One region of the Corynebacterium auris genome, then DNA from elsewhere that is predicted to be linked to it. Evidence: predicted binding sites of a transcription regulator. Region 1 holds the regulator's gene; each other region holds the start of a gene.
The links. The regulator LexA, encoded in region 1, represses DNA repair genes until DNA is damaged. The targets are predictions, from matches to a motif close to CGAACANNTGTTCG.
Positions count from the first base shown of each region.

Region 2: a site for LexA is predicted at 1,653-1,666, ahead of CAURIS_RS00060 (HNH endonuclease signature motif containing protein). Genes of this name have one in related genera too.
Region 3: a site for LexA is predicted at 2,173-2,186, ahead of CAURIS_RS07185 (HNH endonuclease signature motif containing protein). Genes of this name have one in related genera too.
Region 4: a site for LexA is predicted at 4,424-4,437, ahead of CAURIS_RS09170 (HNH endonuclease signature motif containing protein). Genes of this name have one in related genera too.

Region 1 is NZ_CP047047.1:1,382,143-1,390,007, forward strand. It holds gene hrpA (ATP-dependent RNA helicase HrpA) at 1-3,154, shown strand, start outside; gene nrdR (transcriptional regulator NrdR) at 3,157-3,615, opposite strand; gene lexA (transcriptional repressor LexA) at 4,409-5,095, shown strand; gene CAURIS_RS06675 (HPr family phosphocarrier protein) at 5,175-5,441, shown strand; gene CAURIS_RS06680 (DeoR/GlpR family DNA-binding transcription regulator) at 5,515-6,303, shown strand; gene CAURIS_RS06685 (uracil-xanthine permease family protein) at 6,251-7,597, opposite strand; gene CAURIS_RS06690 (dihydrodipicolinate synthase family protein) at 7,594-7,865, opposite strand, start outside.
Region 2 is NZ_CP047047.1:12,575-20,439, forward strand. It holds gene CAURIS_RS00055 (alpha/beta fold hydrolase) at 1-165, shown strand, start outside; gene CAURIS_RS00060 (HNH endonuclease signature motif containing protein) at 162-1,583, opposite strand; gene CAURIS_RS00065 (hypothetical protein) at 1,709-1,990, opposite strand; gene CAURIS_RS00070 (TetR family transcriptional regulator) at 2,224-2,493, opposite strand; gene CAURIS_RS00075 (CopG family transcriptional regulator) at 2,499-2,714, opposite strand; gene gyrA (DNA gyrase subunit A) at 2,791-5,352, shown strand; gene CAURIS_RS00085 (DUF3566 domain-containing protein) at 5,355-5,699, shown strand; tRNA gene CAURIS_RS00090 (tRNA-Ile) at 5,779-5,855, shown strand; tRNA gene CAURIS_RS00095 (tRNA-Ala) at 5,857-5,929, shown strand; gene CAURIS_RS00100 (cutinase family protein) at 5,986-7,353, opposite strand; gene CAURIS_RS00105 (hypothetical protein) at 7,408-7,865, opposite strand, start outside.
Region 3 is NZ_CP047047.1:1,491,157-1,499,021, forward strand. It holds gene ffh (signal recognition particle protein) at 1-196, opposite strand, end outside; gene CAURIS_RS07175 (P-II family nitrogen regulator) at 299-637, opposite strand; gene CAURIS_RS07180 (ammonium transporter) at 664-2,049, opposite strand; gene CAURIS_RS07185 (HNH endonuclease signature motif containing protein) at 2,302-3,738, shown strand; gene ftsY (signal recognition particle-docking protein FtsY) at 3,759-5,345, opposite strand; gene smc (chromosome segregation protein SMC) at 5,373-7,865, opposite strand, start outside.
Region 4 is NZ_CP047047.1:1,915,753-1,923,617, reverse strand. It holds gene CAURIS_RS09215 (FecCD family ABC transporter permease) at 1-903, opposite strand, end outside; tRNA gene CAURIS_RS09210 (tRNA-Lys) at 1,034-1,106, shown strand; gene CAURIS_RS09205 (CG0192 family protein) at 1,142-1,726, opposite strand; gene CAURIS_RS09200 (metal-sensitive transcriptional regulator) at 1,726-2,043, opposite strand; tRNA gene CAURIS_RS09195 (tRNA-Glu) at 2,201-2,273, shown strand; tRNA gene CAURIS_RS09190 (tRNA-Asp) at 2,314-2,387, shown strand; tRNA gene CAURIS_RS09185 (tRNA-Asp) at 2,578-2,651, shown strand; tRNA gene CAURIS_RS09180 (tRNA-Phe) at 2,677-2,749, shown strand; gene CAURIS_RS09175 (GNAT family N-acetyltransferase) at 2,851-3,141, shown strand; gene CAURIS_RS09170 (HNH endonuclease signature motif containing protein) at 3,174-4,406, opposite strand; gene CAURIS_RS09165 (IS256 family transposase) at 4,724-6,073, shown strand; gene CAURIS_RS09160 (S41 family peptidase) at 6,725-7,486, shown strand; gene epsC (serine O-acetyltransferase EpsC) at 7,505-7,865, opposite strand, start outside.

The DNA.
Region 1 (7,865 bases):
GCGCACCTACCCGGTGGAGATCCGCTACCGCCCCCTCGTGGAGCAGATCGGCGGCAAGGAGGTCGACGTGGACATGATCGACGGCGTGGTTGCCGCCGTCGAGGAGCTCATGGCCGAAGGCCCCGGCGACATCCTCTGCTTCTTCTCCTCCGAACGCGACATCCGCGACTGCATGGAGGCCATCGAAAAGAAGAGGTGGCGCGGCGTCGAGGTCACCCCCTTGTTCGGCAGGCTGTCCAACGCCGAGCAGCACCGCGTGTTCTCCCCCCACTCGGGCAGGCGCATCGTGCTGTCGACCAACATTGCGGAGACCTCGCTGACCGTGCCGGGCATCCACTACGTCGTCGACACCGGTCTCGCCCGCGTTTCGCGCTACTCCACGCGCACAAAGGTGCAGCGCCTGCCCATCGAAGAAATCTCGCAGGCCAGCGCGAACCAGCGCTCGGGGCGCTCGGGCCGCGTCGCCGACGGCATCGCCATCCGTCTCTACTCGGAGGAGAACTTCGACCAGCGCCCGGAGTTCACAGACCCGGAGATCCTGCGCACCAACCTCGCCAGCGTCATCCTGCAGATGATCTCGCTGCGCCTAGGCGACGTCTCCGAATTCCCCTTCATCCAGCCGCCCGACGGAAAGTCGATCCGCGACGGGCTGGCCCTTTTGCGCGAGCTCGGCGCCGTCGCGCCGGATAAGCCTGAGGGGTCTCCGGCGCTGACCGGAATCGGCCGCGACATCGCCCGCATCCCGGTGGACCCGAAGATGGCGCGCATGCTGGTCGAGGCCAACCGCCTTGGCGTGCTCGACGACGTCACCGTCATCGTCGCGTCCATGACCATCCAGGACGTGCGCGAGCGCCCCCTCGAGCACCAGGCGCAGGCCGACCAGGCACACGCGCGCTTCAAGGACAAGACGTCGGACTTTTTATCCTCGCTTAAGCTGTGGGACTACATCGCGGGCTCGCGCGACGAGCTGTCCGGCAACGCCTTCCGCAAGCGCATGGTCAAGGAGTTCCTCCACTACATGCGCATCCGGGAGTGGTACGACCTGGTGCGGCAGCTCAGGGACGTCGAGAAGCAGCTTGGCTGGTCCCCCGTTGAATCCGTCGCGGGTGAGCGCGACGCCGCGGCGATCCACAAGTCCCTGCTGACGGGGCTTTTGTCCAACATCGGCGCGCGCGACGGCGAGTCGAAGGAGTTTCAGGGCGCGCGCGGCACGCGCTTCCGCGTTTTCCCGGGCTCCTCCCTCGCCAAGCGGCCGCCGGAGTTCATCATGGCCGCCGAGCTCGTGGAAACCTCGCGCCTGTGGGCGCGCGACGTGGCCAAAATCGAGCCCGAGTGGGTCGAACGCGCCGCGGGCGATCTGCTCAAGCACAGCTATTCCGAGCCCGTCTGGTCGCGCAAGCGCTCAGCCGCGATGGTGCACCAGAAGTCCATGCTCTACGGCGTACCCATCGTGCGCGACCGCCTGGTGCCCTACCACCGGGTCGACCCGGAAGGCGCGCGCATCATGTTCATCCGGCACGCCCTCATCGGCGGCGATTGGAACCGCCACCACACCTTCATCGACCACAACGAGGCGTTGCTGGAGGAAGCCTCCGCCGTCGAGGAAAAACTGCGCCGCCGCGGGCTCGTCGTCGACGAGGACGCCCTGTTCGACTTTTACGACTCGAAGCTGCCCGCCGAGGTGACCACCGCGCGCCACTTCGACTCCTGGTGGAAGAAGAAGCGCAAGGAAGACCCGGCCTACCTAGACTTCGACCCGGCATCGCTTGTCGACGACTCCGCCGACGCCTCCGACACGGCCTTCCCTCCCACCTGGCGCCAGGGCAGCATCGACTACAAGCTGCGCTACAAGTTCGAGCCGGGAGACGACTTCGACGGCGTCACCGTCGACGTCCCGGTTCCGCTGCTCGCCGGCCTGACGGACGAGGGCTTCGACTGGCTGGTCCCGGGGCTGCGCGAGGAGCTGGTCACGGAGCTCATCCGCACACTGCCGCGCGCTTTGCGCCGCAGCGTGGTTCCCGCGCCCGATTTCGCGGCGCGCGCGCTGCCGAAGCTCGAACCGCGCGAATCGGAGCTGGTGGAGCAGCTGGCCTCGGCCCTGCGCGAGCTGGGCGGCTCCGGGGTCAACGCGGGCGATTTCCGTCCCGGCGCCCTGCCACCGCACCTGCGCATCACCTACGCGGCGATCGGCAGACGCGGCGAGACCATCGACCACGACAAGGACCTCGCTGCGCTGAAGGAGCGCCAGGCGGGGCAGATCCGCTCCTCTGTCTCGCAGGCGGGCCGCCGCTCGGAGTCGGAGGTCGTGCAGGAGTGGACCAGGGCGAGCCTGGGCGAGGTCGCGGAGACGGTGCGCACGACAATAGACGGCAACACGGTCGACGCCTACCCGGCGCTTGAGGCCACGGCCGATGGCGTGAAGGTCACGGTCCACCCGACGAAGGAGGCGGCAGACGCCTCCATGCTCACCGCCACCCTCACCCTGCTCCTGCGGGAGGTCACGGTCAACGCGCACCAGATGACCAAGGGCCTGCCGCTGCGGCAGAAGGTCGCCGTGGACAACTACCCGCACGGCGGGGCGGCCGGGCTTGTCGACGACGCCCGCGTCGCCGCCGTGCGCGACCTGATGATGGCGCACGGCGGACCGGTGCGCACCCCGGAGGAGTTCGAGGCCCTCGTTGCGAGCGTGAAGCCCGAGGTGGCCGGCGCCGTCCGCCGCGCCGTGGTCGCCGTTGCCCCGGCGCTTGTGGAGTGGTCCGCCATGCGCGAGGAACTGCGCTCGTGGGAGGGCCCGGCGATCGACGACATGCGCTCCCAGCTCGACTTCTACCTGCCCGCCCACGCGATCACAGTCCACGGAGTGGGCCGCCTGCAGCACGTGCCGCGCTACGTCGAGGCGATGCGTATCCGGCTCGAGGACATGAACATCGACCCCGACAGGGACGCCGACCGCCAAGCGGTGATCGATTCCGTCAAGGCCACCCTTGCGGCGCGGATGTCTCGATTGCCGAAGGGACGGGAGAAGACCGCCGCTTACAAGGACATCCTGTGGCGCATTGAGGAGCTGCGGGTCAGCCTGTTCGCCCAGCGTCTCGGTACCGCGAAGCCCGTCAGCCAGCGGCGCGTGGAGAAGATGATCGAAAAACTGACCTAGGGCTAGAAGTCCTCGCGGTCCTTGCGCCGCATGAGGCGGATCTCGGATTCGAAGTCGTCGGCCGATTCGAATGACTTGTATACGGAGGCAAAGCGCAGGTAGGCCACTTCATCCAGCACGCGCAGCGGCTCAAGCACCGCCAGGCCGATGTCGTTGGCGTTGACCTGGGAGCTACCGTGGCTGCGCACTGTCTCCTCCACTTGTTGGGCGAGCCGCTTCAGCGCATCGTCCGAGACGTCCCTTCCTTGGCAGGCGCGGCGTACGCCGACGATAAGCTTGTCCCGGTCAAAGGGTTCGCTGACACCGTTGCGCTTGACAACGGTGAGTACGGCCTTCTCCACGGTGGTGAAACGCCCCCCACACTCCGTGCATTCGCGGCGGCGCCGGATCGCCGAGCCCGCGTCGACCACCCGGGAGTCCATGACGCGTGACTGTTCGTTGTGGCAAAACGGGCAATACACTCAGAGCCTGCCTTCCTGGCCGTGCCGCTGCGAAATCGGACCGGAACAGGCTCCGAGCTTACTCCGCGGGAATCCGCGGGGTGCGCGCTCCCTACAGAACCCCTTAGCGCCCAACTGCACTGAGCACCCCGCTAGTGGCCGCCACCGGGCCGGATGGCTGCCCGTCTGAGTCGAAGGCGCCCCCGAGCGCTGACCCCACCAGCAGAGCCAGGCCGAATACGGCCCCCATCAGGGCGCTAGCGCGGGTTTCGCGGGGGGATAGACGCGCGTTCACCTCCCCGCCATCCGGCCCCGCGTTCGAACGCTCTCCCGTTCGAACATCACTGCCGAGACTGCGCACCGCGGCTGCAGCGGAGCAGCGCACAGGCACCTCTGGGACGTCCCAGACCGCGGCCGGTGCGCTACCGCGAAGGGCTCGGGAGGAAACGTCGTACGTACCGTGGTAGCGGGGAGAAGTCATGGTCATCGCTGTCTCACTTCCGTGTGAAGATGGATTGTGCCTACAGGCTATAAACCGGGCGGACGCGCCGACTTGACACTCGCCAGAATGTTCGACTCTCGCCCTTATGTTCGATTTATAGCGCTCGAACACACACGTGTCCACATCGAGCGCGCAAAGGTCGAACATGTTTGCCAGGTCTGGTATTTTTGGGCCGTAACGAAGGGTCCGGCGTTGTGGCGTTCGTGCCAACGCAAGGCTCCCGGCGCAAGGCCACAACTCAACACCACTGATCCCGCGCAACCCCCCCAACTAGCAGCAAGGCAAGGAACAAAGGAACAAAGGCACCAAGACATGGCACGCAAGAAGTACGACCCCAGCAGCCTCGACACCAGCGTCCTCTCGGACCGCCAGAGGCGCATCCTCGAGGTCATCCGCGACGCGGTTGTCCTGCGCGGCTACCCGCCGAGCATCCGCGAGATCGGCGACGCGGCGGGCCTACAGTCCACCTCGTCGGTTGCCTATCAGCTCAAGGAGCTGGAGAAGAAGGGGTTCCTCCGCCGGGACCCGAACAAACCCCGCGCTGTCGACCTGCGCCACCTGCCCGAAGCGCCCAAGCGGGGCGCGAAGGCTGCGCCGCCGGAGGCACCTTTCGAAGACGCCGCCCCCGCCCGCTACATTCCCGTCGTCGGGCAGATCGCGGCTGGCTCGCCGATCCTCGCCGAGCAAAACGTCGACAGCTACTTACCCTTGCCCGGGGAACTGCTCGGCGACGGTGAGCTGTTCATGCTCCACGTCGTCGGCGAGTCGATGCGAGACGCCGGCATCCTCGACGGCGACTGGGTCGTCGTCCGCTCTCAGCCTGTCGCCGAGGAGGGCGAGTTCGTCGCCGCGCTTCTCGACGGCGAAGCAACCGTCAAGGAGTTCCACCGCGATTCCACCGGCGTGTGGCTCATTCCCCACAACGACGCCTTCTCCCCCATCAAGGGCGACGAAGCCCAGATCATGGGCCGCGTCGTGTCGGTGTTCCGGACTCTCTAGCCCGCCCGCTGTGCACTGGCCTCTACACTGGGCGGGGTACGTCGCAGACGTGAAACTTCAAGCAGAAAGGTTTCCCACCATGGCCTCTACAACCGTGAAAGTCGGTTCCACCGTTGGGCTCCACGCACGCCCCGCGTCCGTCATCGCCGAAGCGGCGGGAGAGTACGACGAGGACATCACCCTGACCCTGGTCGGCGAAGACGACGAGGACGGCGCGGACGCCGCCTCCTCGCTGATGATCATGGCTATGGGGGCGGAGTTCGGAGACGAGGTGACCGTCACCTCCGCCAACGCCGAGGCCGTGGAGAAGATCGCCGAACTTATTGCATCCAATCTCGACGGCTAGGCCGCCCGCTCCCACCCGAGGGGCGCGCCCGGTCCGGTCGCGCCCGAACTTTTGATGCGCTCGGAGGCAACGCATGCACGCAGAAGAACGCAAACGGCAGATCGCGTCGCTGACGGCCATTGAAGGCCGGGTCAGCGTCACCGAGCTCGCCGAGCGCTTTAACGTCACCGCCGAAACTATCCGGCGCGACCTCGCCGCCCTAAGCAGGGAGGGCAGCGTCCACCGGGTCCACGGGGGCGCGGTGGCCAGCCAGTCCTTCCTCACCGCCGAAATGCCGCTCGATGCCCGCTACCGCTCCGCTTCCGCGGCGAAGACCGCGATTGCCCGCGCCGCCCTCGACTACCTGCCGGACTCTTCCGAAGACGGAATCTTCCTCGACTCCGGGTCGACAATCAGCAGCCTGGCCACCCTGCTTGTCGATGACCCCCGGACGACGTCGTGGCCCATCGTGACCCGCTCGCTGCCCGTCGCATTGGAGCTGTCGGGCGAGGGGATGACCAACGTGCAGCTGCTGGGCGGCACCGTGCGCGCCCTCTCCCAGGCCGTTGTCGGCGACACGCCGCTTCGTACCCTTGCGCTCATGACCGCCGACGTCGCCTTCATCGGCACCAACGCCCTGACCGTCGACCACGGCCTGTCCTCGGCGGACCCGCAGGAAGCTGCGGTCAAGGCGGCGATGATGACCAACGCCCGCAAGGTAGTGGTGCTGTGCGATGCGACAAAGCTAGGGACGGACTACCTGGTGAGCTTCGCCGGCCTGGCGGACATCGACGTGCTCATCATCGACGACGCCGCACCCACCTCATTGCTCACCGAGTTCGAAAATCACGGGATCGAACTCGTCGTTGTGAGCGGCGCGTAGCCTCAGCCTGCGCAAACCCGTCGTAGCTTCCCTCCCCGATGGCGCGAAACGCCCACCGCATCAGTGGGTACACCGCGATGATGCCCACCGACCCCAGCGCGATGCCCTCGAGCTGGACCGGGCCTACCGTCAGAGACAGGTTGCCGATGCCCACAATCAGCGCCACCGCCGCGGCCGTGAGGTTAGCGGGGTTGGTGAAGTCCACGCGGTTGTCCTGCCAGATGCGGACGCCGAGCATACCGATGAGTCCGTAGAGCACCAGGCAGGCCCCGCCCAGAACCCCCACGGGAATGGTGAAAATCACCGCGCCGAACTTCGGGATGAACGCCAGGGCGATCGCGAAAAGCGCGGCGACCCAGTAGGCAGCCGTTGAGTACACGCGCGTCGCCGCCATGACCCCGATGTTCTCGGCGTAGGTGGTTGTTGCCGAGCCGCCGAATCCACCCGCGAGCGTGGTGGCCACGCCGTCGCCGATGAGGGCGCGGCCCTGGTAGCCGTCGAGGTTTTTCCCGGTCATCTCCCCCACCGCCTTGACGTGCCCGACATTTTCCGCAACAAGCACGACGACCGCGGGCAGCGTGACAAGCACGGCCGAGAGATGAAACTGCGGCGTGTGGAACTGCGGCAACCCGATCCACGGTGCCTGCGAGATCTGCTCCAGGGCGTCCTCCGCGAGCCCTCCGCTGACAGCCGCGCTGACCCAGCCGGCCACGACCCCGGCGAGGATGCTCAGCCGCGCCGCCATGCCGCGCGTCGCCACGGTAAAAACCAGGATTGTCCCGAGAGTCACACACGCGATGAGCGGTTGCTTTTCGACGTTCGCCACCGCCGTCGGGGCAAGATTGAAGCCGATCAGGGCGACGATCGCCCCGGTGACCACCGGCGGCATGACCGCCTCGATGACCCGTTTGCCCGCCGCGCCGACAATTCCTCCGATCAGGATGAGGGCGAGCCCCGTGACGAGAACCCCGCCCAGCTGCGCCCCAATACCGTACTGCTGGGAGGCTGTGAGAGGGGCAATGAACGCGAACGAGGAGCCGAGGTAGGAGGGGACCTTGTTGCGCGTCAGCAGCAAAAAGATGATCGTGCCCAGCCCGGAGAACAAAAGCGTGGTATTCACCGGGAACCCGGTGAGAGTGGGAACGAGAAGGGTGGCGCCGAACATGGCCACCACGTGCTGCATGCCGATGCCAATGGTGCGCGGCCAATTGAGGCGCTCGTCCGGGGCCACCACCGACCCCGGGCTCACGCTCCGGCCGTCGCCGTGGACGGCCCATCCAATGAAATTACTCACTGGCGTAGGCTATCGGAGCCTTCCTCGTTGCCCTCCAGCAGCCCGGCCGCAACGAGCACGGCGCGGATCAGCGCGACTTCCTCATCCGTGAGCTGCGGGACCGGGTCGGGCATCTTGTCGGACGTGAAAACCCCGAGGAGTTTGAGCGCGACCTTGAACGAGCCGACGCCGGCGCCGAAGCCCGTCACCGAGCTTGCCTGGGAGGCGATGAGCATGAGATCCGCGAGCCGGTTCTGCTCGCGGCGCACTGCCTCCCAGTCCCCGGCCT
Region 2 (7,865 bases), 1.1 Mb from region 1:
GAGGACTGCACGGTCGCTTCGGCGGAGGCGCTCGCGCAGCACGTGCCCGCCGCCGAGGCTGCGGTGGAACAGCTCGACGGGGGCCTCGGGCACAACAGGTGGGCGCGTGACCCGGAGGTCGTGGGGCGCCGGTTTGTTCGCTTCTACGAGGAGAAGCTGGCCTAGGCCGCGGGCCCCGCCCGGTTGCGGATGCGCGCACCGGCTGAGGCGTGGTACCCGTGGGTCTCGTTCGTTCGGGGCGGGGAGCCGTCGGCGGGGTGGTGTTCGACGCGGCCGGTGGTGCAGTTGATGTCCACGAAGCCCTTGTTGCGGTACCCGTCCCTGTCGTCGTTGACGCAGCGGTGGTGTTCGCGGCAGAGCCCGGCGAGGTTTGAGATGTCGGTGAGGCCGCCGTTCTTCCAGGCCAGGACGTGGTGCGCTTCGAGCTCCATGCCGGGGCGGTCGCACCCGGCCCAGGCGCAGACGCCCTGGGCGGCGAAGAGGGCGAGCTTGAGCCCGATGTTGGCAAAGCGGGTGCGGCCCAGGGCGAGGGGAAGTGCCGTGACGGGGTCGAGTTCGAGGACGAAGTCGGAGCCGCTGAGGCCGAGCCGGAGAATGTCGTGGGCGTCGAGGTCGATGCCGGTGTTGGTGGAAAAGAGGGTGTCGCGGTCGGCGGCAGTGAGGTCGTCGGCGGTCAGCGAGAGGATGATGGACGCAGCGCCGCGCCCGCGCTCCTGTTTGCCGTGCTCGTAGCTGCGGAGGATGGAGACGAACTGGTCGGCGCCGCGCTGGGCGCGGGTGCGGCGGTCCTCCGCCGGGGCGGTTGAGACGTTTGTGCCGGGCGCGTAGCCGGGCTGGATGAGTGCCTTGAGCAGGGCCATTTCCGCGCGGGGGAGCTGCAGGGTCACCCGGCCGAGTCCGTCGCCGTCGAGGCGGCCGAAGCTGATGGAGCGCTTCTTCCACGCCGCGTAGGGGTCCTTTTCGCCGTCGTAGTCGCGGCCGGCGAGGTTGGCGCGGCGGACCTTGTCGCGCAGCCAGCGGCGTAGGTCCTCCGGGCCGCGGGTGGTCGCTTCCTCGAGGGCGGCGGCGTGCAGTTCGTCGTAGCCGGGGTTGGCGTGTTCGTTAAGGTCGCGCAGGCAGAGCTGGATGATCCGCTGTTTTTCCCCGTTTACTGCGCCGGCGCGGGTGCGGGCAGCGGCGCGGGCGCGGCGGGCGTGCTTGAGGCGCCGGGCCTCCTGCGCGCGGGCTCGCTCGCGTTGCGGGTCCGGGTCGGGGTCGGCCGGCAGGGAGGGCACCTCCGGCTCGCCGAAGAGATCTTGGCCGCGTTTGATGCGGCTGCGCGCTTCGGCGCGGGAGAGACCTAGGACGTCGGTGAGGTACTGCGTCGCGTGGTTGGCGCCGACGGCCGCGCCAGCGCCGTCGCGGTCGGCGAGGAAGGCAAAGGAGGCGTCAATGCCCGCAAGGGCGTCGAGACAGGAGTAGAGGCGTTCCATATCGGCGCGCACGTCGGCGAAGGCGAGGCGCTCGGGCGCAGAGAAGAGCGCGGAGAGTTCTCCGGTGGCGTTCGAGATGGCGTCGACAAGCGAGCTCAGCGGCGTGGACACGGGCACCCCCTTTCCCTAGTACTGTGCCGCCTAGCCTAAAACTCGTCCCCGACACCACCTCCACACGTTCGAACATACAATCGAACAAGCCAGCAAGAAAAGGCCCCTACCAGGGGGCGGAGGACTTAGCTAGCGCCGCTGGAGAGCCGGAGGGGGATGGCGATGGCGCTGGAGAGGATGCCGAGGGAAGAGTTGATCAAGATCGCGGCGGTGCCGACCTTCAGCGCTTGCTCCGTGTCGTGGCGGTTGAGCGGGGACAGGCCCTCGAAGAAGTCTACGATGCTGGCGGGGATGTGGAGGCGGGAGCTGGGCTCAGGCGCCACGATCTGTGCGTTGGCGGCGGGGGCGAGGGGAGCGAGGATCGTGGCGGTTGCGGCGGCCGCGATCAGGGTCTTCTTGATGTTCATGGGAGCACCTTTGTACGTAGTGTGGCGGGGACGAGAACTATGCTACAGAACGGCAAGGCTCCGCGTAGGAAATCAGCAGTTGATATTCAGAAAGCGGCCCCCGCTCACAGGGGCCGCTTTTCGTTGGGGCTCTTCCGCCACAGGGTCGTAACGCGACCGTATGTCACATCCGCCACTGCAACCACAACAGCAACAAACCTAACACGGGGCCCGGGGTCGCGCCAGCCGCGCCCTCAGCCCGCGTCCACCCAGTCCCTGTACACCCCCGCGGCGACCTCGGCCAAAACGTCGTTGTGCCCTGTCAGCGGGCCGAGCGCGAAGATCGTCCGGCGCAGCTGCGAGGCCGCGGCGTCGCCCGAATCGAACACCGGGGCGCCGTGGATGCGCGCCCCGGGCACGGCGGCGCAGGCGGCGAGGGCTGCGAAAGAGCGCACGCGCACCTTATATATGCGGCAGACCTCGTCGGCAATGGCGAGCATCTGCTCGGCGCTCAACCCCTTCACGCGACTCAGGCCTCCCGGGCGCGGCGGATGCGTGCCTCGGTGGCGGCGTATTCCTGAGCGCGGGCGCGGGCCAGGGCGGTGACGGTGGCGTCGTCAAGCATGCGCGCGGCGGCGGTGGCGATGGCGCGGCGCGCGGCCTCCTGCTTGGAGCAGCCCCACGCGGAGGCGAGGAGGACGAGCGCCTTGTCCTCCTCCGTGGTCAACCGCAGCGTCATAGCCATACCACTGTGATACCACCACCGGGGGAAAAGCGCGCGAGGGCGGCTAGAATGACCGCAGGCAAAAGAAAGGTAACCCATGAGCGACGACACCCTCGGCGGTGACGAATACGACCGCATCAAACCCATTGACATCAATGAGGAGATGCAGACCAGCTACATCGACTACGCAATGAGCGTGATCGTGGGCCGCGCGCTTCCCGACGTCCGCGACGGCATGAAGCCGGTTCACCGCCGCGTCCTGTACGCAATGTACGACGCCGGATTCCGGCCCGAGCGCTCCTACGTCAAGAGCGTGAAGGCCGTCGGCGAGACGATGAGTAACTACCACCCGCACGGCGATTCCGCCATCTACGACACCCTCGTGCGCATGGCGCAGCCGTGGGCGATGCGCTACCCGCTTGTCGACGGCCAAGGAAACTTCGGTTCCCCCGGCAACGACGGCCCGGCGGCCATGCGCTACACCGAGTGCAAGCTCACTCCGATTGCGATGGAGATGGTCCGCGACATCCGCGAGGACGCGGTGGAGTTCTCCTCCAACTTCGACGGCAAGACCCGCGAGCCGGACGTGCTGCCCTCGCGCGTGCCCAACCTGCTCATGAACGGCTCCGGCGGCATCGCCGTCGGTATGGCCACGAACATTCCGCCGCACAACCTGCGGGAGCTGGCGGAGGCCATCTACTGGATCTTGGATAACCCCGAGTCCGACGAAAAGACCACGCTGGACGCCGTCATGGAACGCGTCAAGGGCCCGGATTTCCCCACGGCCGGCCTCATCGTCGGCGACCAGGGCATCAAGGACGCCTACACCACCGGCCGCGGCTCGATCCGCATGCGCGGGGTGACGGAGATCGAGGAGATCGGCAACCGCCAGGTCATCGTCATCACGGAGCTGCCCTACCAGGTCAACCCGGATAACTTCATCGCCGGCATTGCGGACCAGATCAACAACGGCAAGATGCCGGGCGCGGCCCGCATCGAGGACGAATCCTCCGACCGCGTGGGCATGCGCATCGTGGTCACGCTGCGCCGCGACGCGGTCCCGCGCGTGGTGCTGAACAACCTGTACAAGCACTCGCAGCTGGAGACGAACTTCGCCGCGAACATGCTCTCCATCGTCGACGGGGTGCCGCGCACGCTGCGCCTCGACCAGATGCTGCGCTACTACGTCCAGCACCAGATCGACGTCATCGTCCGGCGCACCCGCTACCGCCTCGAGGAGGCGGAAAAGCGCGCCCACATCTTGCGCGGCCTGGTCAAGGCCCTCGACATGCTCGACGAGGTCATTGCCCTGATCCGCCGCTCGCCGACGGTGGACGAGGCCCGCGCCGGGCTAATTGAGCTTCTCGACGTCGACGAGGTGCAGGCCGACGCCATCCTCGCGATGCAGCTGCGCCGCCTGGCGGCCCTGGAACGCCAGAAGATCGTCGACGACCTCGCCGCCATCGAGCGCGAGATCGCCGATTACAAAGAGATCCTGGCCAACCCCGAGCGCCAGCGCGCGCTCGTGGCAGAGGAGCTCCGCGAGATCGTGGACAAGTACGGCGACGAGCGCCGCACCCAGCTCGTCGCCGCGACGGGCGACGTCACCGAGGAAGACCTCATCGCCCGCGAAAACGTGGTGGTCACCATCACCTCTACCGGCTACGCCAAGCGCACCAAGGTCGACTCCTACAAGTCCCAGAAGCGCGGCGGCAAGGGCGTGCGCGGCGCCGAGCTGAAGCAGGACGACGTGGTGAAGAACTTCTTCATCTGCTCGACCCACGACTGGATCCTCTTCTTCACCAACTTCGGCCGCGTCTACCGCCTCAAGGCCTACGAGCTGCCCGAGGCCGGGCGCACCGCCCGCGGACAGCACGTGGCCAACCTGCTGGAGTTTCAGCCCGAGGAGAAGATCGCCCAGGTCATCCAGATCCAGTCCTACGAGGACGCCCCCTACCTCGTCCTAGCCACCCGCGAGGGCCGGGTGAAGAAGTCGCGCCTGACGGACTACGAATCCGCGCGCTCGTCCGGGCTCATCGCCATCAACCTCAACGAGGGCGACTCGCTCATCGGTGCCGTGCTGGTCAACGAGGAGGAGGACATCCTTCTCGTCTCCGAGCAGGGCCAGGCGATTCGCTTCACCGCCGACGACGAGCAGCTGCGCCCGATGGGCCGCGCCACCGCCGGCGTGAAGGGCATGCGCTTCCGCGGCGACGACCAACTGCTCGCCATGACGGTGGTCGCGGACGGGCAGTACCTGCTCGTGGCCACCACCGGCGGCTACGGCAAGCGCACCCCGATCGAGGAGTACAACGCGCAGGGCCGCGGCGGCATGGGCGTGATGACCTTCAAGTACACGCCGAAGCGCGGTAAGCTCATCGGTGCGCTCGCGGTGGAGGAGGAAGACCAAATCTTCGCCATCACCACCGCCGGCGGGGTCATCCGCACCGAGGTCAACCAGATCCGCCCGTCGTCGCGCGCCACCATGGGCGTGCGGCTCGTGGACCTGTCCGACGGCGTGGAGCTTTTGGCCGTGGACAAGAACGTCGAGGACGAAGGCGAAGAAGAGGCCACGGCGGTGGCAAAGGGTGAAAAGACGCTCCAGGAGGCGATGGAGATCACCTCCTCGGCCCCCGGCAAGCCAGAAGGTGAGGAGTAATCATGGCCGCTCGTACAGTGACCATTACTCATGTGAACGCGATCACGGCGTTCAAGATCGGGTCGATCCTCGCGGTCGTCGGCTTCGTCGCGTGGATGATCGCGGCGGCGCTCGTCTACGGCGGTCTCCAAGGCGCCGGGGTGATCGAGTCGATGAACTCGCTCATCGGCGGCGTGGGCGGCGACCAGGTCATCGACTTCCCGCTCTTCCTCTCCGCGGCGGCTTTGTTGGGGCTCGTCGGAGTCGTGTTCGTCGCCGTCATGTCCCCCTTGGTCGCGGTGATGTACAACGCCGTGGCGAACCTAGTGGGCGGGTTGTCCGTCAACATGGACAACAACGCGCGCTAAGGCTTAACGAGAGAACATGCCCCTGAACTGGCGATTTGGCGTTGCCGGGAGCGGTGGGTAATGTTCTATCTCGTTCCCAGGGCCTATAGCTCAGTCGGTTAGAGCGCATCGCTGATAACGATGAGGTCGCAAGTTCGATTCTTGCTAGGCCCACCACGGGGGATTAGCTCAGTTGGTAGAGCACCTGCTTTGCAAGCAGGATGTCAGGAGTTCGATTCTCCTATCCTCCACAGGACGTTAACGAAGCGCCCGGCTGCACGGCCGGGCGTTTTTTCATCCCACCCGCCTATTCCGCGACGATGTTTTCGGCGATCTGCTCCATCCAGCCCACGGCGTAGTCGTAGCCGGTCTCGCCCTCGATGCGGTACCCGCCGGTGTAGCCGTCCCTGTAGTACGCGAAGTGGTTCGGGCCGAAGTCGCCGAGGAGACGAGCGGTGGCGGCAAGGTCGGCGTAGCGCGGGTCGTCCATCAGGTGCAGCAGGCCGGCGCTCGCCGCGATGTCCCGGCTCGCGCGGGCGGCGGCGTCGTGCACGGCGTCCTGAAACGCGGGGGCGCGCCGCTCCGCGGCGTCCAGGGCGGCGGTAAGGGCCGCGTCGGTCTGGGGGGTTAGAGAGGCCGCGGCGCGCAGACCGCCGATGGATTCGCTGAGCACCCGGTAGGAGGCGGCCTCCCGCAGGACGCGGGGCAGCGCATGGAGCACGACGAGGGCGCCCATCTGCGAGGGGGTGAGCCCCTGGCCCGCTGTGGCGCGCGCGTTGGCGGCGAACAGGTGCAGCTCCGCCAGGGCCTCCCGCACGAGCCCCGGGGTGAGCACGGTGGGACCAGTTGCGGGGGAGGGGTCCTCGACGCGCTTTGCGACGTCGGTAAGCGAGCGCACGAGCGAGCCTTCTGAGGCGGAACACGCGACGTCGGCGGGGTTGCACAGCGAGAGCACCTTGCCGCGCAGGGCGGCAAAGGAGCCCGCCCGGGCCCCGGCGATGCCCACGCGGTCGGCGGGGAGCGCGTTGCCGCCGCTGTTGACAATCTCGTGGTTCGCGGCGAGGAGCCCCGCGGGCTCGGGCCCGTATAAGCGCGACGGAGCGGCAGGTTCCGCCGGGGGCCGCAGTGGCGAGCGGGCGGGGTCGGCGATGAGCGTCACGGCCGCGACGGAGTCGGCGCTGACCCCGGGGATTGCGCCGCTGGCGGCGAGGGCGGCGGCGTCGCCGATGATGTGGGCGCCCTGCGAGAAACCGACCAGGAGGAACCGGGTGCGCGGGCACTGCGCCGCCGTCGCCTCCAGGTGCGCGGTCGTGCGCTGGAGGCCGATCCGGTGGGATTCCCCGTACGTTCGGGGCTCGGTCCCGTCGTGGGGGTTGTCGCCGCCGGTGGCGTTGGAACCGGTCAGGCCGTTGAACCGGGCGATGGTGGAGGGGTAGGGCACGCGGAAGACGGAGACGTTGGCGGCGCCGAGGCGCTCGATGAGGTCGTGGGCGGGGGAGGAACCGTCGTCGAGAAGCGGGCGATGGGCGGTATCGGGGTCCCAGGAGTGCGAAGCGCCCGTCCCGGCGGCCTGCACGACGTGGACCGGGGTGCAGCGCGCGGGGACGCCGGCGTGGGCGGGCGCTGCGATCGTGACAGAAAGGACCAGAGCAGCGGCCCCAAAAAGAGTTTTCACTCGGAGTATCTTACCGGGCGGGGCGCCGACTTACCCCGGCCCGGAAAATATGCCCTACTTCTTGGGCAGGGTCAGCAGCGCCACGCCGGCCGCGGTGAGCCAGGAGTCCTTGGCCAGGGCGGTGCCGGACTGGCTCGGGCGGATGCCGTCGGATTCGGTGTTCTCCGGGTTGCCGAAGTACATGCTCAGCAGGCCCGCGGAGAAGGCGGTGAGGCCGAGCCCGGCGAGGCGGTTCGGGATGAACGGCAAAAGCAGCGCCGCGCCGAGCGCGGTTTCCCCGGCGGCGAGCAGCGAGGCGAAGTTCTTCGGCTCGATCTCCTTGACAAAGGGCAGCCCCGTGGCGGCCATGCCCTGCAGGCCCTCGGCAGTCTCCTGGTCGGCGTTGAACTTGCCCAGCCCGGCGTTGAGGATGTACAGGCCGATCGGGCCGCGCAGTGCCGCAGAGGTGAACTTGGTGTTCACCTTGTCCTGGGCGGAGGTGATGCCGGTGGGGATCTTCTTGAGGGGGTTAA
Region 3 (7,865 bases), 110 kb from region 1:
CCGAGACGTCGGCGCCGAGTGCTCGCTCCTTGACGCGTTTAATGAAGGCCCGCACCACCGGCAGGGAGACGTCCGCCTCGAGCAGGGCGAGACGAATCTCGCGGGCCGTGGCGTTAATATCAGCCTCTGTGAGCTTGCCCTTGCCACGCAGGCCCCCCAAGGCTGTTTGTAGGCGATCGGACAGAGACTCGAACACGGTGGGCACTCCCCTTTGTTGCGTCGATAGGCTAAGAAACGGGCGTTAATTGAACTCGCTACAGCCTAGCGCGTGGGCGGGCCCCCAGGCACATTCCCTGCCTCAGATGGCGGCCTCGTCGGCCTCCCCGGTGCGCACGCGAATGACCCTGCTCACCTCACTGACCCACACCTTGCCGTCGCCGACCTCGCCCGTCCGGGCAGCCGCGACGATGGCCTCGAGCGCGTCGGCTTCCTGCGCCTCGGTGACGAGGACCTCGATCTTCACCTTGGCCACGAAAGAGGAGGAGTACTTCGCCCCGCGATAGTACTCCACGGCGGCGCTTTGGCGTCCGGCCCCCTGCGCCTCCGTCACGGTGATGCCGTGGACCCCGACCGCCTCGAGCGCCCCTCGGACGTCGCTTAGCGTAAATGGCTTGACCACTGCTGTGATGAGTTTCATTGCTTGATCCTTTCCCCTCGGCCGGCTCATGCCCGTTCCGGGGACCGCGGCCTGCTTTTATTTCCGTCCGCGAGGCTCTCGCGCGGCACCCCGCCTGGGCGCATGCCGGGGCCGCCGATGTCGTAGCCGGTCTCGCGGTGGACGGAGTAGTCGATACCAGCGAACTCCTGCTCCCGGGTGACCCGCCAGCCGAGCGTGTGCTTGATGGCCAGGGTGATCAGCCACGTCATCGCCCCTGCGAAGACGATAGCCGCGAGGGCAATCACCGTCTGCACGACCAGCAGGCGCCACCCGTCCGCTCCGCCGCCGGTGAGCACGCCCGTGCCATTGGCCACGAAGGCAAGGCCGATGGTGCCCCACACGCCCGCCACGAGGTGGACCCCGACGACATCGAGCGAGTCATCGACGTTGAGCCAGTACTTCAGACCGACCCCGAAGCAGGCGAGCACACCCCCGCCGAGGCCGAGGAGGAGAGAAGTCACCGGAGTCAACGCCCCTGCCGCGGGCGTGATGGCAACCAGCCCGGCGACGACGCCCGAGGACGCCCCAAGGGATGTGGCGTGGCCGTCGCGAAGCTTTTCGACGCCCAGCCAGCCGAGCATCGCGGCCGCCGCCGCGGCGGTGGTGTTCAGCCAGGCCAGCCCCGCGAGACCCGCGGCCGCGAACGCGGAGCCCCCGTTGAACCCGAACCAACCGAACCACAGCAGCGCCGCTCCGAGCATGACCAGCGGCAGGTTGTGCGGCCTAGAGTTGGACTGCGGGAAGCCCTCCCGCCGCCCCACCATCAGCGCCAGCACCAGCGCGGCCGTGCCTGCCGAGATGTGGACGACGGTGCCCCCGGCGAAGTCGATCGGCGCGACGCGCGCCTCGCCGTTTTCGGTTCCGAACATCCAAGCCGCGACGGACCTTTCGTGGTGGCTGAGCAGGCCGCCACCCCACACCATGTGGGCCAGCGGGAAGTAAACCAGCGTCGCCCACGCCGCGGCGAAGATCACCCACGAACCGATCTTGACCCGGCTCGCCAACGCCCCCGAGATGATCGCCACCGAGATCGCCGCGAAGGTGAGCTGGAAGCAAACGTCGATCACGTTGGCGTAGCCGTTGGCCCCGTCGATGTAATTGCCGTTCGCGTCGACGGTGGAGTTGCGCAGCCCGAAGAACTCGAAGGGGTTGGCCACCACTCCCCCGAGCGACCGGGTTCCGTACGACATGGACCAGCCCCACAGCACGTAGACCACCGCAACGACGCCGAGCGCTGTGAAGGACATCATCATCATGTTGAGCACACTGCGCCGCGAGGACATCCCGCCGTAAAACAGCGCCAGCGCCGGCGTCATGAGCAGGACCAGGCTCGCAGATACAAGCATCCAGCTCGCATTTCCCGATGCCGCCGCGATGTGTTCCGCAGTCATAGCCATCACCTCTTTCAATATCTACCTGTCATTCAATTGGAATGACCGGCTCATCGTAATTCGATAGGTATGGCATATGGAATAGCGGCCGATTGATTGAGATGACAGTCACATGTTCCGGACCGAATAAGTAATCGCTCACGTGAACGAACTTTTGCTTTTTTTTGGCCGCTAAACGGTTGACTATCGCTACTTTGTTCGATACCATAGTAGTAACTCAAACGGGGAACACTAGGGACACTAGGGGGAGCAATGGACACCCACGACGATCCACGGGTGCACGGTGCGCGCATGATCACGGAGGGAGAGTTCCTCATCTTCCACCGCTACGCCGATCCGGCAGAGCCGCTGCTCGGGGCCGACGAGGAGGAAGTCGTCGCGGATCTGATGGCGATGACCAGGCGCAGTAAGAGCTTCATCTACCGGGGCATCCACGGCTACGCCCGCCTGCGCGACCTTCCCGCGCTGCGCGCCCTCCAGCACAAAGAAAAGCTCCTCGACATAGCCCGCCTCGACGCCATTGACCGCACCCTGTCTGTCCTGCCCGAAACCACCACGGCCGAAGCCTGGGCGATCTTCGACACCGCCCTCGTCGCCATGTTCACCCTCACCCGCCCCGGACAACTACTGCCCAGCATCTGGGCCATTACGCGCAAGTTACGCCGGACTATCGCCACGATCGACGCCACCGTCAACTTCAACCCCGTTGCCCGCACGAAGCGTGAAACTGCCCCAACCCCGGCCAACGAGGCCTCCTTCTTCCCCATCCCCCACGAGCACGGCCAGCGCTACGGCGTCGAGCTGGTCACCAACGGCGCCACCATGGCCTGCATCCGCGCCCGCGTTAGGGCTGTCGCCCGCGAGCACAAGCTCAGCCTCGCCGACACCCTCGTGAAACTGCTCGCGGGAGACATCACTACCTCGGTCCAGCCCGTCCTGAACCTCTACGCCCCCGCCACCCCACACGGCTCCATCCACATCGCCGGATTTGGCTGGGCCAACTCGGATGACCTAGAGACCCTCTACGCCCTCTTCGATGCCACCCCGCCGCGGGTAACCAACACCGCTGACGCCGCGGAAAAGCGCGTGGCGGGCTACCGGCCCACCCCAGCGATGGCCGACTATGTGCGGCACCGAGACGGCACCTGCGTCTTCCCCGACTGCCACCAGCCCGCCGAGGCCTGCCAACTCGATCACCGCATTCCCTACGCGCAAGGCGGGGCCACCACCCCGGACAACCTCTATTCTTTGTGCCAAGCGCACCACAATCTCAAGACCGACCGCCGCGCCTTCTACGTCCCCGACCCTCGCACGGGCGACACCATCTGGCTCTTCGCGGACGGAACATGGATCGCCAGTGAAAACAAAGGAATCTTCCGGGAGCAGATCACTCCCACGGCGCCGCGCTGGACAACCCCGATCAGTGATAGGCGCCGCTCCCGCGCCCACCACGCCCGCTTCAATGCGGCCTGCCACACACTGTGCGACCGCTACGACGTCGACGGAGACCTCGATTCCTGCCTCGCCGGAATCAAAAAGCTGGAGCGCGAGTACGGCCTCACCTTCGCGTTCACTCCGGCCCCCGACCCGTCGCTTCCGCCCGAGGCGCCGGTCGAGGAGCCGCCGATCCCCGATCCGAAGGAGCCGCCGACGGCCCCGCTGCCGCCCGAATTCGCTTTCGCCGCCTAGCAAGCGCGGCGTAGGACGCACTACCCGAGCAGCGCGTCGACGAAGCTCTCGACCTCGAAGGGGGCAAGGTCGTCCGCGCCCTCGCCGAGGCCAACGAGTTTCACCGGCACGCCAAGCTCCTCCTGCACCTGGAAGACAATGCCGCCCTTCGCTGTGCCGTCGAGCTTGGTCAAAACGACACCCGTGATGTCCACGACGTCGCGGAAGACGCGAGCCTGGGTGATGCCGTTCTGGCCCACCGTGGCGTCGAGAACCAGAAGCACCTCGTCCACACGGGTCTTCTTCTCCACCACTCGCTTGACCTTGCCCAGCTGGTCCATCAGGCCGGTGGACGTGTGCAAGCGGCCGGCTGTGTCCACGAGGACGACATCGGCGCCCTGGTCCACGCCGGTGGCGACCGCATCGTAGGCGACGGACGCCGGGTCGGCGCCCTCCTTGCCCCGCACCGTCACCGCGCCCACGCGGCGGCCCCACGTCTCCAGCTGGTCTGCGGCCGCGGCGCGGAAAGTATCGGCCGCGCCGAGGACCACAGAGTGGCCCAGGGAGACGAGGACACGAGCGAGCTTGCCCGTCGTGGTGGTCTTGCCCGTGCCGTTGACGCCGACGATGACGATGACGGCGGGTTTGCCGTCGTTAGGCATCGCCTTGAGGGAGCGATCCATCTCGGGCCGCGCCGCCTCAATGAGCGTTTCGCGCAGCATGGCACGCGCCCCCGCCTCGCTGGCCACGCCGCGCTCGGCGATCTTCGAGCGCAGGCTGTCGGTGACCTTCATGGTCAAATTCGCGCCCAGATCCGCCATGATGAGGGTGTCTTCGATCTCCTCCCAGGCGTCTTCGTCGAGGTCGCCCGCAGTGAGGATGCCCAGCAGCCCCTGGCCGATCGCATTCTGCGAGCGCGAGAGCCGGCCGCGCAGCCTGCCGATGCGCCCCGCGGCGGGCACGATCTCGTCGAGATCCTCGCTCGGCTCGTGGTCCTTGACAATAGCGTCCTCCGAGGCAACGGCGCCGTCCTGCCGGGCCTCCTCAGCAACCTCGGCGGTGACCGCCGCGGCAGCCGCCGCCTCCTCGGCTTCCTGCTCGACCTCGCGCTGCTTATCGACGAGTTCCTCGAGCGTGTCCCCCGCCTCCGGCTCGGTCTCCTCTGGATCGGTTTCCTTTGTCTCGACCGGCTCCTCCGGCGTCGGCTCCGCGGCCTCCACGAGGTCGGCGGTTTCCTCGGTCAGCTCCACCTCGGGTTCGGGCTCGATCTCAGGTTCGGGCTGGGCGGAGGCCTCCTCGACGACCGGGTCGTCGGGCGCCGGGGGTTCCGGGGGCACGTTCGCGGCCGCCGCGGCCGAGGCCACCGTGGAGCCCCCGGCCGGCGTGCCGTCGCGGCGTACAAGGTCCGGCTGGGCCTCGGCTTGCGTGAAGTTAAAGCCGCCCTTGGCCTGGTAGTTGCCCGATTTCTCCTGCTGGGTCAGCTCCTTGGGCTCGTCCGTCTTGTCAAAGGAGACGGTCTTCGTCTTCTTCCGGCGGTTACCCGCGACGGCCAGACCCACGATGAGCAGGACGATCGCCACGACCGCAATAATGATCCAGACAATGGTCGTTGTATCCATGGCGTCCATAGTGCCAGCAATGCCCGCGGGCCGCGGCTACTCACCCGCACTCTCGGGGGCGGTGCCCGCGGGACTCATGCGCTGGGAGATGACGCGTGTGACGCCGTCGCCGCGCATGGTCACCCCGTAGAGCACGTTGGCCACGTCCATCGTCGGCTTCTGGTGGGTGATCACGAGCAGCTGGGAGTCCTGGCGCAGCTCCTCCAAAAGCGCGATGAGGCGGCGCAGGTTGACGTCGTCGAGCGCGGCCTCGACCTCGTCCAGCACGTAAAAGGGGCTGGGCCGCGCCCGGAAAATGGCCACGAGAAAGGCCAGCGCGGTCAACGACTTCTCCCCGCCGGATAGCAGGGACAGGCGCTTGACCCTTTTGCCCGGCGGGCGGGCCTCGATCTCGATCCCGGTGGCCAGCATGTCACCGGGCTCGGTGAGCACGAGGCGGGCCTCGCCGCCCGGAAACAGCGTGTGAAACACCGCTGGGAACTCCGCCTCCACATCGCGCCAGGCGTCGGTGAACAGCTGGAGAATCTGGGCGTCGATGTCCTCGATCACGCCGGAAAGGTCCCGGCGCGCGCGGAGGACGTCGTCAAGCTGCGTGGACAAGAAGCTGTAGCGCTCCTCCAGCGCCTTGTACTCCTCGAGGGCGAGTGGGTTGACCTTGCCCAGAGAACGCAGATCCTTCTCGGCCTGGGCGAGGCGCCCCGCCTCGGCATCCTTGTCAAAGTCCTCGCCCGGCGTGTACCCCGCGAGCAGGTCGGGAATGGAGATGCCGAGAGACTCGGTGATCTTCGCCTCCGCCTCGTCGATGCGCACCTGGGCCTGGGAGCGGGCGATCTCGGCGGCGTGCGCCCTGTCTCCCAGCCGCTCCAGCTGCTGGCGTGTGGCGGCGACCTGGCTGCGGGCCTGCTGCGCGCGCGCCCGCAGGGAAGCGAGCTCTGCGGTGAGCCGGTCGCGCTCCACCGCCGCCTGCTCCAGCGCGGCGCCGACGCGGGAAACGACATCGCGAGTGCGGGCAGCGACGACCCCCGCCAGCTCCGCCTGGGCCCGTCGCGCCGCTACCGCCGCGTCGTGGCGGGCCTTGGCCTGGCGCTCGTGCTCCGCCTGTCGGCGCAGCGCGTCGCCGCGCCCGGCGAGAGCGTCGGCCCCCTGCTGCGCCGAGCGCAGCCCGAGGGTGGCCTCCATCTGGACGGCTTTCGCCTGGTTGAGCGCCCCGGCTGCCGCGTCGCGCGCCGCGGTGGAAGGCTCCTGCGGCCCCTCCATATCCTCGACGCGCGCCAGCCTCTCGCGGGTCTCGGCCAGCTCCTCGCGGCACCGCTCAAGGCGGCTCTCCGCCTGCTCCGCCCGCTCGCTGGCGCGTTTATGTTCGGCCTCGTTGGCCTCAACCTGATCATTCAGCCGCCGATGGTCGCGGCGCCATGCCTCGAGGTTCGCGTCGTGCTCCCGCAGGGCCGAGGTCGCCCCCGCTGCGAAGACGCGCGCCTCCTCCGCCGCGAGCTTCGCCCCCTCGAGCGTTCCCGCCAGCTCCTGCACGCGCTCGCGCGCCGCGCGCAGCTCTTCCTCGGCGCGGTCGATCTCTGCGCTGAGCTCAACGGTGCTGGCGCGCCCGGAGCCCGCGGCGACCCAGCCCTCGCCGACGAGGACCCCCTCGCGGGTGACGGCCCGCAAACGCGGGTCGGCCGCGACGATGCGGCGGGCCTCGGCGGGGGTGGCAGCGAGGGCGACGTCGACAAGCAGGCGGGTGACAGCTCCGCGCACCGTGGGGGCGATGTCGATGTGGTCGAGCAGCCAGTCGACCCGCTGGTCGCTGTCTAGGCGCCACCCGGCGCCGCCCGCGGGCTCCACCACGACGGTGCGCTCCGCGGCCTCGAGCCTGCCCACCACGTCGCCCATCTCGCCTCGGCCGACCAGCGCCTCCGCGTACGCGCCGAGTGCGGCGGCGAGCGCAACGGAGGTACCGTCGCGAGCTGTGAGCGCCTCGGCGAGCGGGTCGAAGCCCTCCCCGAGCGCCTCGGCCGCGGCCGCCCGCGGGGTCTGCTCGCGCAACGTCGCGATGCGCGCCTCCAGCGAGAACACCTCCCTCTCCCGCTCGCGCTGCTCGGCGCGCAACTGGTCAAGGCGCTTTTCCGCGGCCTGCGCCTCCCCCGCCGCCCTGGCGTGGGCTTCGTCGAGAGGGGAACGCTCGGCCTCGAGCCCGACGAGCCTTTCCGCCACCTCCCCGACCTCGCGCCGCGCCTCGCGTGCACGCTCACGGGACTCCCCGAGCGCCTCGCCAATGCGGGACAGCTCCTCCTCCGCGGCGGTGACCGCAGCTCGCTGCGACTCCTCTTGCGCGAGCAGGCGCACGACGCCCTCGCGGCGATCCGCTATGGCGCGTACCTGCGCCATGTGCTCGCGCTCCGCCTGGTCGAATTCCTCCTGCAGCTGCTCCACTTCCTCGCGCGCGGTCTCGAGGCGCTCGGCGGCCTCCTCCGCCCCGTCCAGGGCCGCGGCGTACTGCTCGTCGGCGTGGGCGGCGCGCGCCAGGAGGTCCTC
Region 4 (7,865 bases), 530 kb from region 1:
GTCGAAGATCGTGCGCGCCACGGTGTCTGCCGCGACGACGAAGGTCGCCCCCGCCACAGCCGCGAGCGGCAGGAGCGCCCGGTGCTCCGGCCCCACGGTGAGGCGGACTAGGTGCGGGACGACAAGCCCCACGAAGCCGATGATCCCGGACACGGCCACGGCGCACGCGGCGAGCAGGGCGGCCAGTGACAGGACAACGGGGCGCAGGATGGAGGTGTTCACGCCGAGGCTGCGTGCTGTGGAGTCGCCGAGGGTAAGCACGTTGAGGTCGCGGCCCAGGGCGATGAGGGCGATCAACCCTACGAGAATCGGTAGTGCGACGCCCACGTGGGTCCACGTGCGGGCGACCAAGTCGCCGTTGAGCCAGAAGGCGATGCCGCGGACGTCGCTGTCCTGGGGAGCATTTGCCACCGCGGCGGAGGTTACGGCGCCCAGGAAGGCGCTGGCCGCAATGCCGACCAAGACGAGCGTGATCGGCCCGCCGCCGCGCCAGTAGGCGATGGACTGCACCACCGCGACGGTGCACAGCGCGCCGACGAAGGCGGCGGCGGGAAGTACCCACGCCCCAGCGGCGGTGAGACCGAACACGATGGAGAGCACGGCGGCGCTGGCGGCGCCGGCGGACACGCCGATGATGCCTGGGTCGGCAAGCGGGTTGCGAAACACCGCCTGCATGACGGCGCCGGACACCGCCAGGGCGGCGCCGACGAGGGCACCGACGATGATGCGTGGAAGCCGAATGTTGTAGACCACGGAGGCGGCGGGGGAGGAGCGGTCGCCGACGGTGGCGTCGCGAAGCGCGGCGACAGCCTCGCCCGCTCTCAGGGTGACCGGCCCGATTGCCACGGCGAGCAGCACCACGGCCGCAAAGGCGAGTCCCGCGACGACAAAAGCGAGCGCCATCCGGCTGCGTTCGAGGTGAGGTTCCACCAGCCAAACCTTAGTAGGAAAAGCCCGTTATGAAAACAATTGCCATTAAGGCGAGGGCGGTTTCCCTCCGCGGCCAGCGGGGCGCTACACTACACGGCAGCAAGGGCCTTTAGCTCAGTTGGTAGAGCTACGGACTTTTAATCCGCAGGTCCCGGGTTCGAGCCCCGGAGGGCCCACAAAAAAGCCGCCCTACGGGGCGGCTTCGGCGTTTCTAGGTCCACACCTCGAGGCGCATGAGCGTGGCCCCGCTGTCGGTGACGAGGGCAAGCTCGTCGTCGTCGGCCGCCGCCTGGTCCTGGACGAAGCGCTGGATGCGTAGCTGGAACTGGTGCTGTTCGCCGTCGATAAGCGCGGTGCCAAGCGAGGTCCAGCCGTTGCAGTCCTGAATCTCCACGTCGCTGACCTCCGCCTCCGCCGACGTGCCGTTGCCGCGGACCGGGAAGATCGGCTCGCCGTTGTCGAAGTCCGCGCCGGGGGCGCCGCGCAGGATCGTGGCGATGATCTCGCGCACGGCGACGGCGTCATCGGTGAGGTAGGCCACGGAGCGCTCACCCAAGACCGAGTGCTGCATGCGCAAAAGCTCGGTGTCCAAGGCTTCCTCGGCGGGGCGATAGGTGAGGGCGAGCTGGACAACGTTGTCGTCGGAGTCTTTGCCTACTAGCACCTCGATACCTACGACGTCCTCGGGGTCCACGACACGGTAGGAGCCGGATAGCTCGACGATCCGGGAGTTGGAAGCGGCCACTTCTTCCTTGGTCGGTTGCAGTTCGGCGTCGTAAATCTTCGCGGTTGCCATCAGCTTTTCACCATCCGTTTAATTGCTTGCATTGCCTCCTTGATTCTAGCCTCGACGGCTTCCTGTCCGCCGTCCTCGATCGCGCCGGCGACGCAGTGCGAGAGGTGCTCATCGAGCAGGGCCAGGCCGACGTTTTCGAGCGCGGAGGTGATGGCCGAGATCTGGGTGAGGATGTCCACGCAGTACTTGTTGTCCTCGATCATGCGCTCGACCCCGCGCACCTGGCCCTCGATGCGCTTCAGGCGGGCGATGTAGCGGTCCTTGTCGGCGCTGTAGCCGTAGTTGCCGTCCGTGGCAGTGTCCCTGGCAGTGTCCATGGCAGAGACCTTACCCCCGTGCCCCGAGGCCGCGTCGCCAAACGTCCTCGCAGGTGAACAGGGAGAAAAAAGCGCCAGCCAGCAGGTTTGGCGCGGTAAAAGGCGCTGGTTTATGATAGTCGAGCTGCACGGGAGCAACGCGCTTTTTATGCAGCGGGCCCCCATCGTCTAGTGGCCTAGGACTCCGCCCTTTCACGGCGGCAACACGGGTTCGAATCCCGTTGGGGGTACGTGGATCCCGCCGGTGGTGCGGTCCAGACAAGAGAATATGGCCCTGTGGCGCAGTTGGTTAGCGCGCCGCCCTGTCACGGCGGAGGTCGCGGGTTCAAGTCCCGTCAGGGTCGCGGTAGGCGGTCGGCGCTCTTCGGAGTGTCGGCCGCTTTTTTCGTTGCCGTTGGCAGCGCTCCGTAAAAACGGTGCCTAAGCTGTTGATTTGTAGAGTTTCCGGGCGTCTGTGTAGAGTATCAACTCGTGCACGCGACAGTGTGAGGCAGTAAAAAGCCGCGGCTGGCGCAGGCAGAAACAACAAAATACGGCCCTGTGGCGCAGTCGGTTAGCGCGCCGCCCTGTCACGGCGGAGGTCGCGGGTTCAAGTCCCGTCAGGGTCGCAGAACAGCTCCTCGGAGCAGTTCCGGCCAGATAGCTCAGTCGGTAGAGCACACGCCTGAAAAGTGTGGGGTCGCCAGTTCGATCCTGGCTCTGGCCACATTGAATGCCCTTCCCGGGATACTGGGAGGGGCATTTTTCGTACGGTTTCCTTTTTCTGGTCCGCTATGCTGGGGCACCTTCCCAGAGAAAGGAGCAACAATGTCCGAGAACACAACCCCCGACCTGCTGAAGAACGAGGAGAAGGGGCAGTACGAAATTCACGTCGACGGCCAGCTCGCCGGCTACGCCACCTTCCAGGACCGCGCCGGCGTGCGCGTTTTGCCGCACACGGTAGTCCACGAGGAGTTCCAGGGCCGCGGCCTGTCCAAACCGCTGATTGCCTTCGCGCTTGACGACGCCCGCAGCGACGGCCTGAAGGTCATCCCCCAGTGCTCGGCGGTGGCGCGTTTCATCGAGAAGAACCCCGACTACGCCGACCTCGTTGCCTAACAGCTCGGTCCTCCGGCGTTTTTCTGTGGTTTCTAGGCCCAGGTGATGTCGTTGTATTCGGTGAGGGTGCGTGCGTTGTCGTTGCGGATAGGTAGGCCGTAGTTGTGGCTTACGTAGCGTATGCCGCCGGGGTAGAGGAAGTGGGTGTCTGCGTGGTCGCGGAGGATTTTTACTGCGCCGTCGCTGACGAGGCTGTGACAGGCGGAGCATAGGGGGAGCAGGTTGTCGAGGTCGGTGGGTCCGCCGTCGGCCCAGTCGTGGATGTGGTGCATTTCGATAAAGCGTGTGTGGGTGCAGCCGGGCATGGCGCATTGTCCGCGCCACATGAGCATCAGCGCGTTGACTTGTGCGTTGGTGGCTAGGCGGAAGCGTCTTCCTGTGTTGAGGACGAGGCCGGTGTCGTCGACCGTGTTGATGCGGTAGTCGGCGTTGGCGAGGAAGTTTTTCACTGCGTCGGATGGTGCGCCGGGGTTGGTGGGCAGATAGGCTTTTCCGTCGGTGGTCATGACGATGTTGACGTGGGCGCCGGGGGCGCGCAGCGGGTTGTTGGGCTGTGTTAGGGCGATGTTGACCATGCCCATGAACGCGCTGACGAGGTGTTCGCTAATTGGTGGGCCGAATCCGGTGCAGTGGCGGGGTGTGTGGTGGTTGAGTTCGGTGGTGATGTGGTTGGTGTCGAGGTAGCCGTCGCTTCCTAAAAGGGTGTGCCAGTCGACGTCGTGCCAGGCGAGTTCGCCGACTTTGAGTGCGGCGGTGAGTCGGGCTGCTTCGGCGGGGTTGAAGTCGGCCCACAGGCGCAGGCGCCCGTTGGGTTGTGTTTTGAGCCGGACGTAGGTTTTTCTCGTGGGTGTGGGTGGGCGTGTGCGGTAGCGAAGCAGGGCGAGTTCGAGTTCGTGGTAGCCGAGTGTGCAGGCGAGGTCGACGAGTTCGGTTTCGTTGTCATCGGTAAGAAGCGGCAGGATGAGCCGGATTTTGGAGTAGTTGGTGGTGCCGTCGAAAAATGCGGTGGCCAGGGTGGTGAAGCGTTTCATGGCGCGGGCGATTTTGACGTATTCGTGGGCGGTGGAGTTGGGCAGGGCGAGTGTTCGGATGAGCCATTGTGCGGTGGTGCTGGCGCCGAAGTGGCGGGCGAGGTTGAGGGCGTCGAAAAGCGCGATGGTGTGCAGGGTGGTGGCTTTGTGGCGGGTGAATGCTGCGAAGCTGTTTTCGATGGTCGCGGCGATGTGTTCTGGTGTGCTGTCGGTGGTGATGGTTGGCGTGTGCATATAGTCCCCCTGGGTGTAGATCGTGTGTTCGTTTTGTACGGTAGCAGGGGGTCTGGACATGGGTGTCTAGCTGCTGTTTTGAGGTTTATGGCGGGGTGTATAGAGCGCGTGTTTGAACAGGGTGCGTAAGGTCCGCATTGCGGACTGACTTGACCGTTGATGCAGTCACCCGGACCCCGCATTGGGATCCTTCGTGGCGCCCGGTTCGCGCAGCCCCGCAGACTCCGCATTGCGGACTCTTTGGGCTACTTTTCGACAAGCGAGGGTGTCAGGAAGTTTGTGTGTGAGGCTCTGATCCAGAAGGAGTTTCACTGATAATGACTACCGTGTCACCGAAGAAAGGCCATGACCCGAGCAGGGTCAACGAGATCAGCGCGAAGCTGATGGAAAACCCGGAAATCGCCGCACTGATCGGCGAGCTATCAACCTCCGTCGACGATGCCAGCGACCTGGTCAAAGGTCTATTGCAAGCCTCGATCAACGCGGGTCTGCAGGCGGAGATGGACGCCCATTTGGGGTACGGGCACTCAGATCGCGCGGCCAAAGCCCAGGTAAGCCCCTCAAACGGTGGCAATCACCGCAACGGGTCGTACACCAAAACTGTGGGCACCGGCTACGGCCCGGTGGACATCACAGTGCCTCGGGATAGAGCGGGCACGTTTCACCCGGTCATGGTGCCGAAAGGGGCACGCCGGCTGACAGAGCTCGATGACATGATCGTCTCGCTCTACGCCGGCGGAATGACGGTACGCGATATCCAGCACCACCTGGCATCGACCCTGGGGGTGGACATCAGCCCGGATACCATCAGTACCATCACCGATGCGGTCCTCGATGAGGTGATGGTGTGGCAAAACCGTCAGCTCGATGAGTTCTACCCGGTCATTTTCCTCGACGCGCTGCGGGTGAAAATCCGCGATGGTCACCGGGTGGTCAATAAAGCCTGCTACATGGCTGTTGGCATCGACATCGACGGGACCAAACACATCCTGGGACTATGGATCGCCGACAATGAAGGGGCTGCATTCTGGGCATCCGTGTGCGCGGACCTGGCGAACCGTGGAGTCAATGACGTGTTCATCGTCTGCTGCGACGGGCTCAAAGGCCTGCCTGAGGCCGTGGAAGCGACCTGGCCGAACTCGATGGTACAAACCTGCATCGTGCACCTGATCCGGGCCGCCAACAGGTGGGTGTCCTATAAGGACCGCAAATCTGTATCCAGCGCGCTGCGGCAGGTCTACACCGCACCGAACGAGGACGCCGCTTGCGCCGCCCTCGATGCCTTCGAAGCCTCGGAACTGGGGCGGAAGTACCCCCAGTCGGTGAAGGTCTGGCGTGATGCGTGGGAGAGGTTTATACCGTTTCTGCAGTTCCCGCCTGCAGCTCGCCGGGTGCTCTACACCACCAATGCCATCGAGTCGCTTAACGCTGAGCTGCGGAAAGCGACCCGCAACCGTGGCCAATTCCCCACGGATGCTGCGGCGTTGAAGACGCTGTGGTTGATGGTCTGCAACATCGAGGACAAACGCGCCGCCCAACGCGCGAAAAAAGCGAAGCGGGCAATCGACTGCAACGGCTATATTGAAGGGGCGAAAACCTCAGGGTGGAAACAAGCCATCAACCAACTATCCGTGGCCTACCCAGACCGGTTCGCCAACTACTTGTAAACCAAGCCCCCGCACACAAACAAACGGACACTCTCCGACAAGCGCGGGCGAGCTATCCGACCCCCCATCCCACGTGAGGGAGTCCGCAATGCGGACTTTTCAGGGGGCTCCGCTCGGCGCGAGGGCCGACCCCACACCGCGAACTCTCCCAACCCCGCACCCCGCGGGCCGAATCCGCATTGCGGACTCTCGGGCGTAAAGGCAGTCGTGGCACGCATCTCCTGCGATCCCGGGAGAAGCAGCTGCGTGGCGGTTAGGCGCAGCTAACACCCGCACGTTCCCGGCCTGTGGCTGTGGCGCCTGGGGGCGCTGACAGATGCGGGTGCGAGGTAAAGTGATCGCTTCTGCAAGGCCGCGGGGAAAACGCGTCCAAAGATATTTACTCAGTACTCTATTGCGGTGAGTTGTCTTCCATGCGAGGAATGAACTGTGACACGCGGAAAGAAAATCGCAACCGGCTGTGGCGTCGTAGTTGCCGTGGTGCTCGTCGCCCTCGCCGCCGCAGCCTACACATGGGGACCGGCGACCACCGGGGCGCTCACGGGCACGACTCAGTACCTTTTTAAGCCGTCTCCGCAGAAGTATGCGAAAGACGTGGCACGAGTTGCGGAGAGGCTTGGTATCTATGCAGAGTCGGAAGAGTTTTCAGCGGTGAAGGATGACGCATTGCGGCAGGTCCGGGGAGTTGAATCCTATGAGGACACGCACGCGTCGCTGCGCGAGGTGATTAAGGCGGCTGGGGGGAAACACTCCAACATCTTCCCCGCGGGCGAGGACTCGGCTGAAGATCCGGACCAGCGCGATCCTTCGGTGGTGCCTCGTGGTGACGTCGCTTTCGCCACAGTGCCGGACGTTTCGCGTCACGACGACGTGCAGGCGTACGCCGACACCCTCACCGAGGGGATCCTCGCGCACGCTGCCTGCGGCGCGGTCGTTGACCTGCGTGGCAATGTGGGCGGGGACATGGGCCCCATGGTCGCGGGCGTTTCGCCCTTGCTTCCCGACGGCCCAGCTCTCTCTTTCGTTTCACGATTCGGCACCACTGATGTCACCGTCGATGGCAACTCCGTCAGAGGCGGTGGGACGCCAGTGACCACGCAAGGAGGTAAGCGCGACGTGCCGGTCGCCCTGCTCGTGGACGCCGACACCGCTTCCTCCGGCGAAGCTACGATGTTGGCCTTCCGAGGGCTCGAGCGCTCCCGCAGCTTCGGCGAACCCACTGCAGGCTATGCCTCCGCCAACATGGTCATCGACCTTTACGACGGGGCCCACATGACCATCACCACCGCGAAAGACAAGGCCCGGACCGGGGAGGAATTCGCCGAGGACCCGATCCAGCCGGACGTGCGTACTACCGACGCCGAAGCCGAGGCTATCGCCTGGCTGAAAGAGCAGGGCTGCTCGCCGGAGTAGTGCGGTGAGCGGCCCCAGCTAGATGATGTAGCTGCCGGGGTCGAAGTACTTGTCCGGGTCGACGAGGTGCTTGGTCTCCTCGGCCCGGCGCTCGCGCACTTTGGCGGGGATGCCCACGGCGATGGAGTTCGGCGGGACCGATTTGGTCACCACGGCATTGGCGCCGATGGCGGAGTTCGCCCCGATGGTGATGGGGCCGAGCACCTTGGCACCGGCACCGATGGTGACGTTGTCGCCGATGGTGGGGTGGCGCTTCGTCTGGGTGAGCACCTGGCCGCCCAGGGTGACACCGTGGTAGAGCATGACGCCGTCGCCGATCTCTGCGGTCTCACCGATGACGACGCCCATGCCGTGGTCGATGAAGAAGCGGCGCCCGATG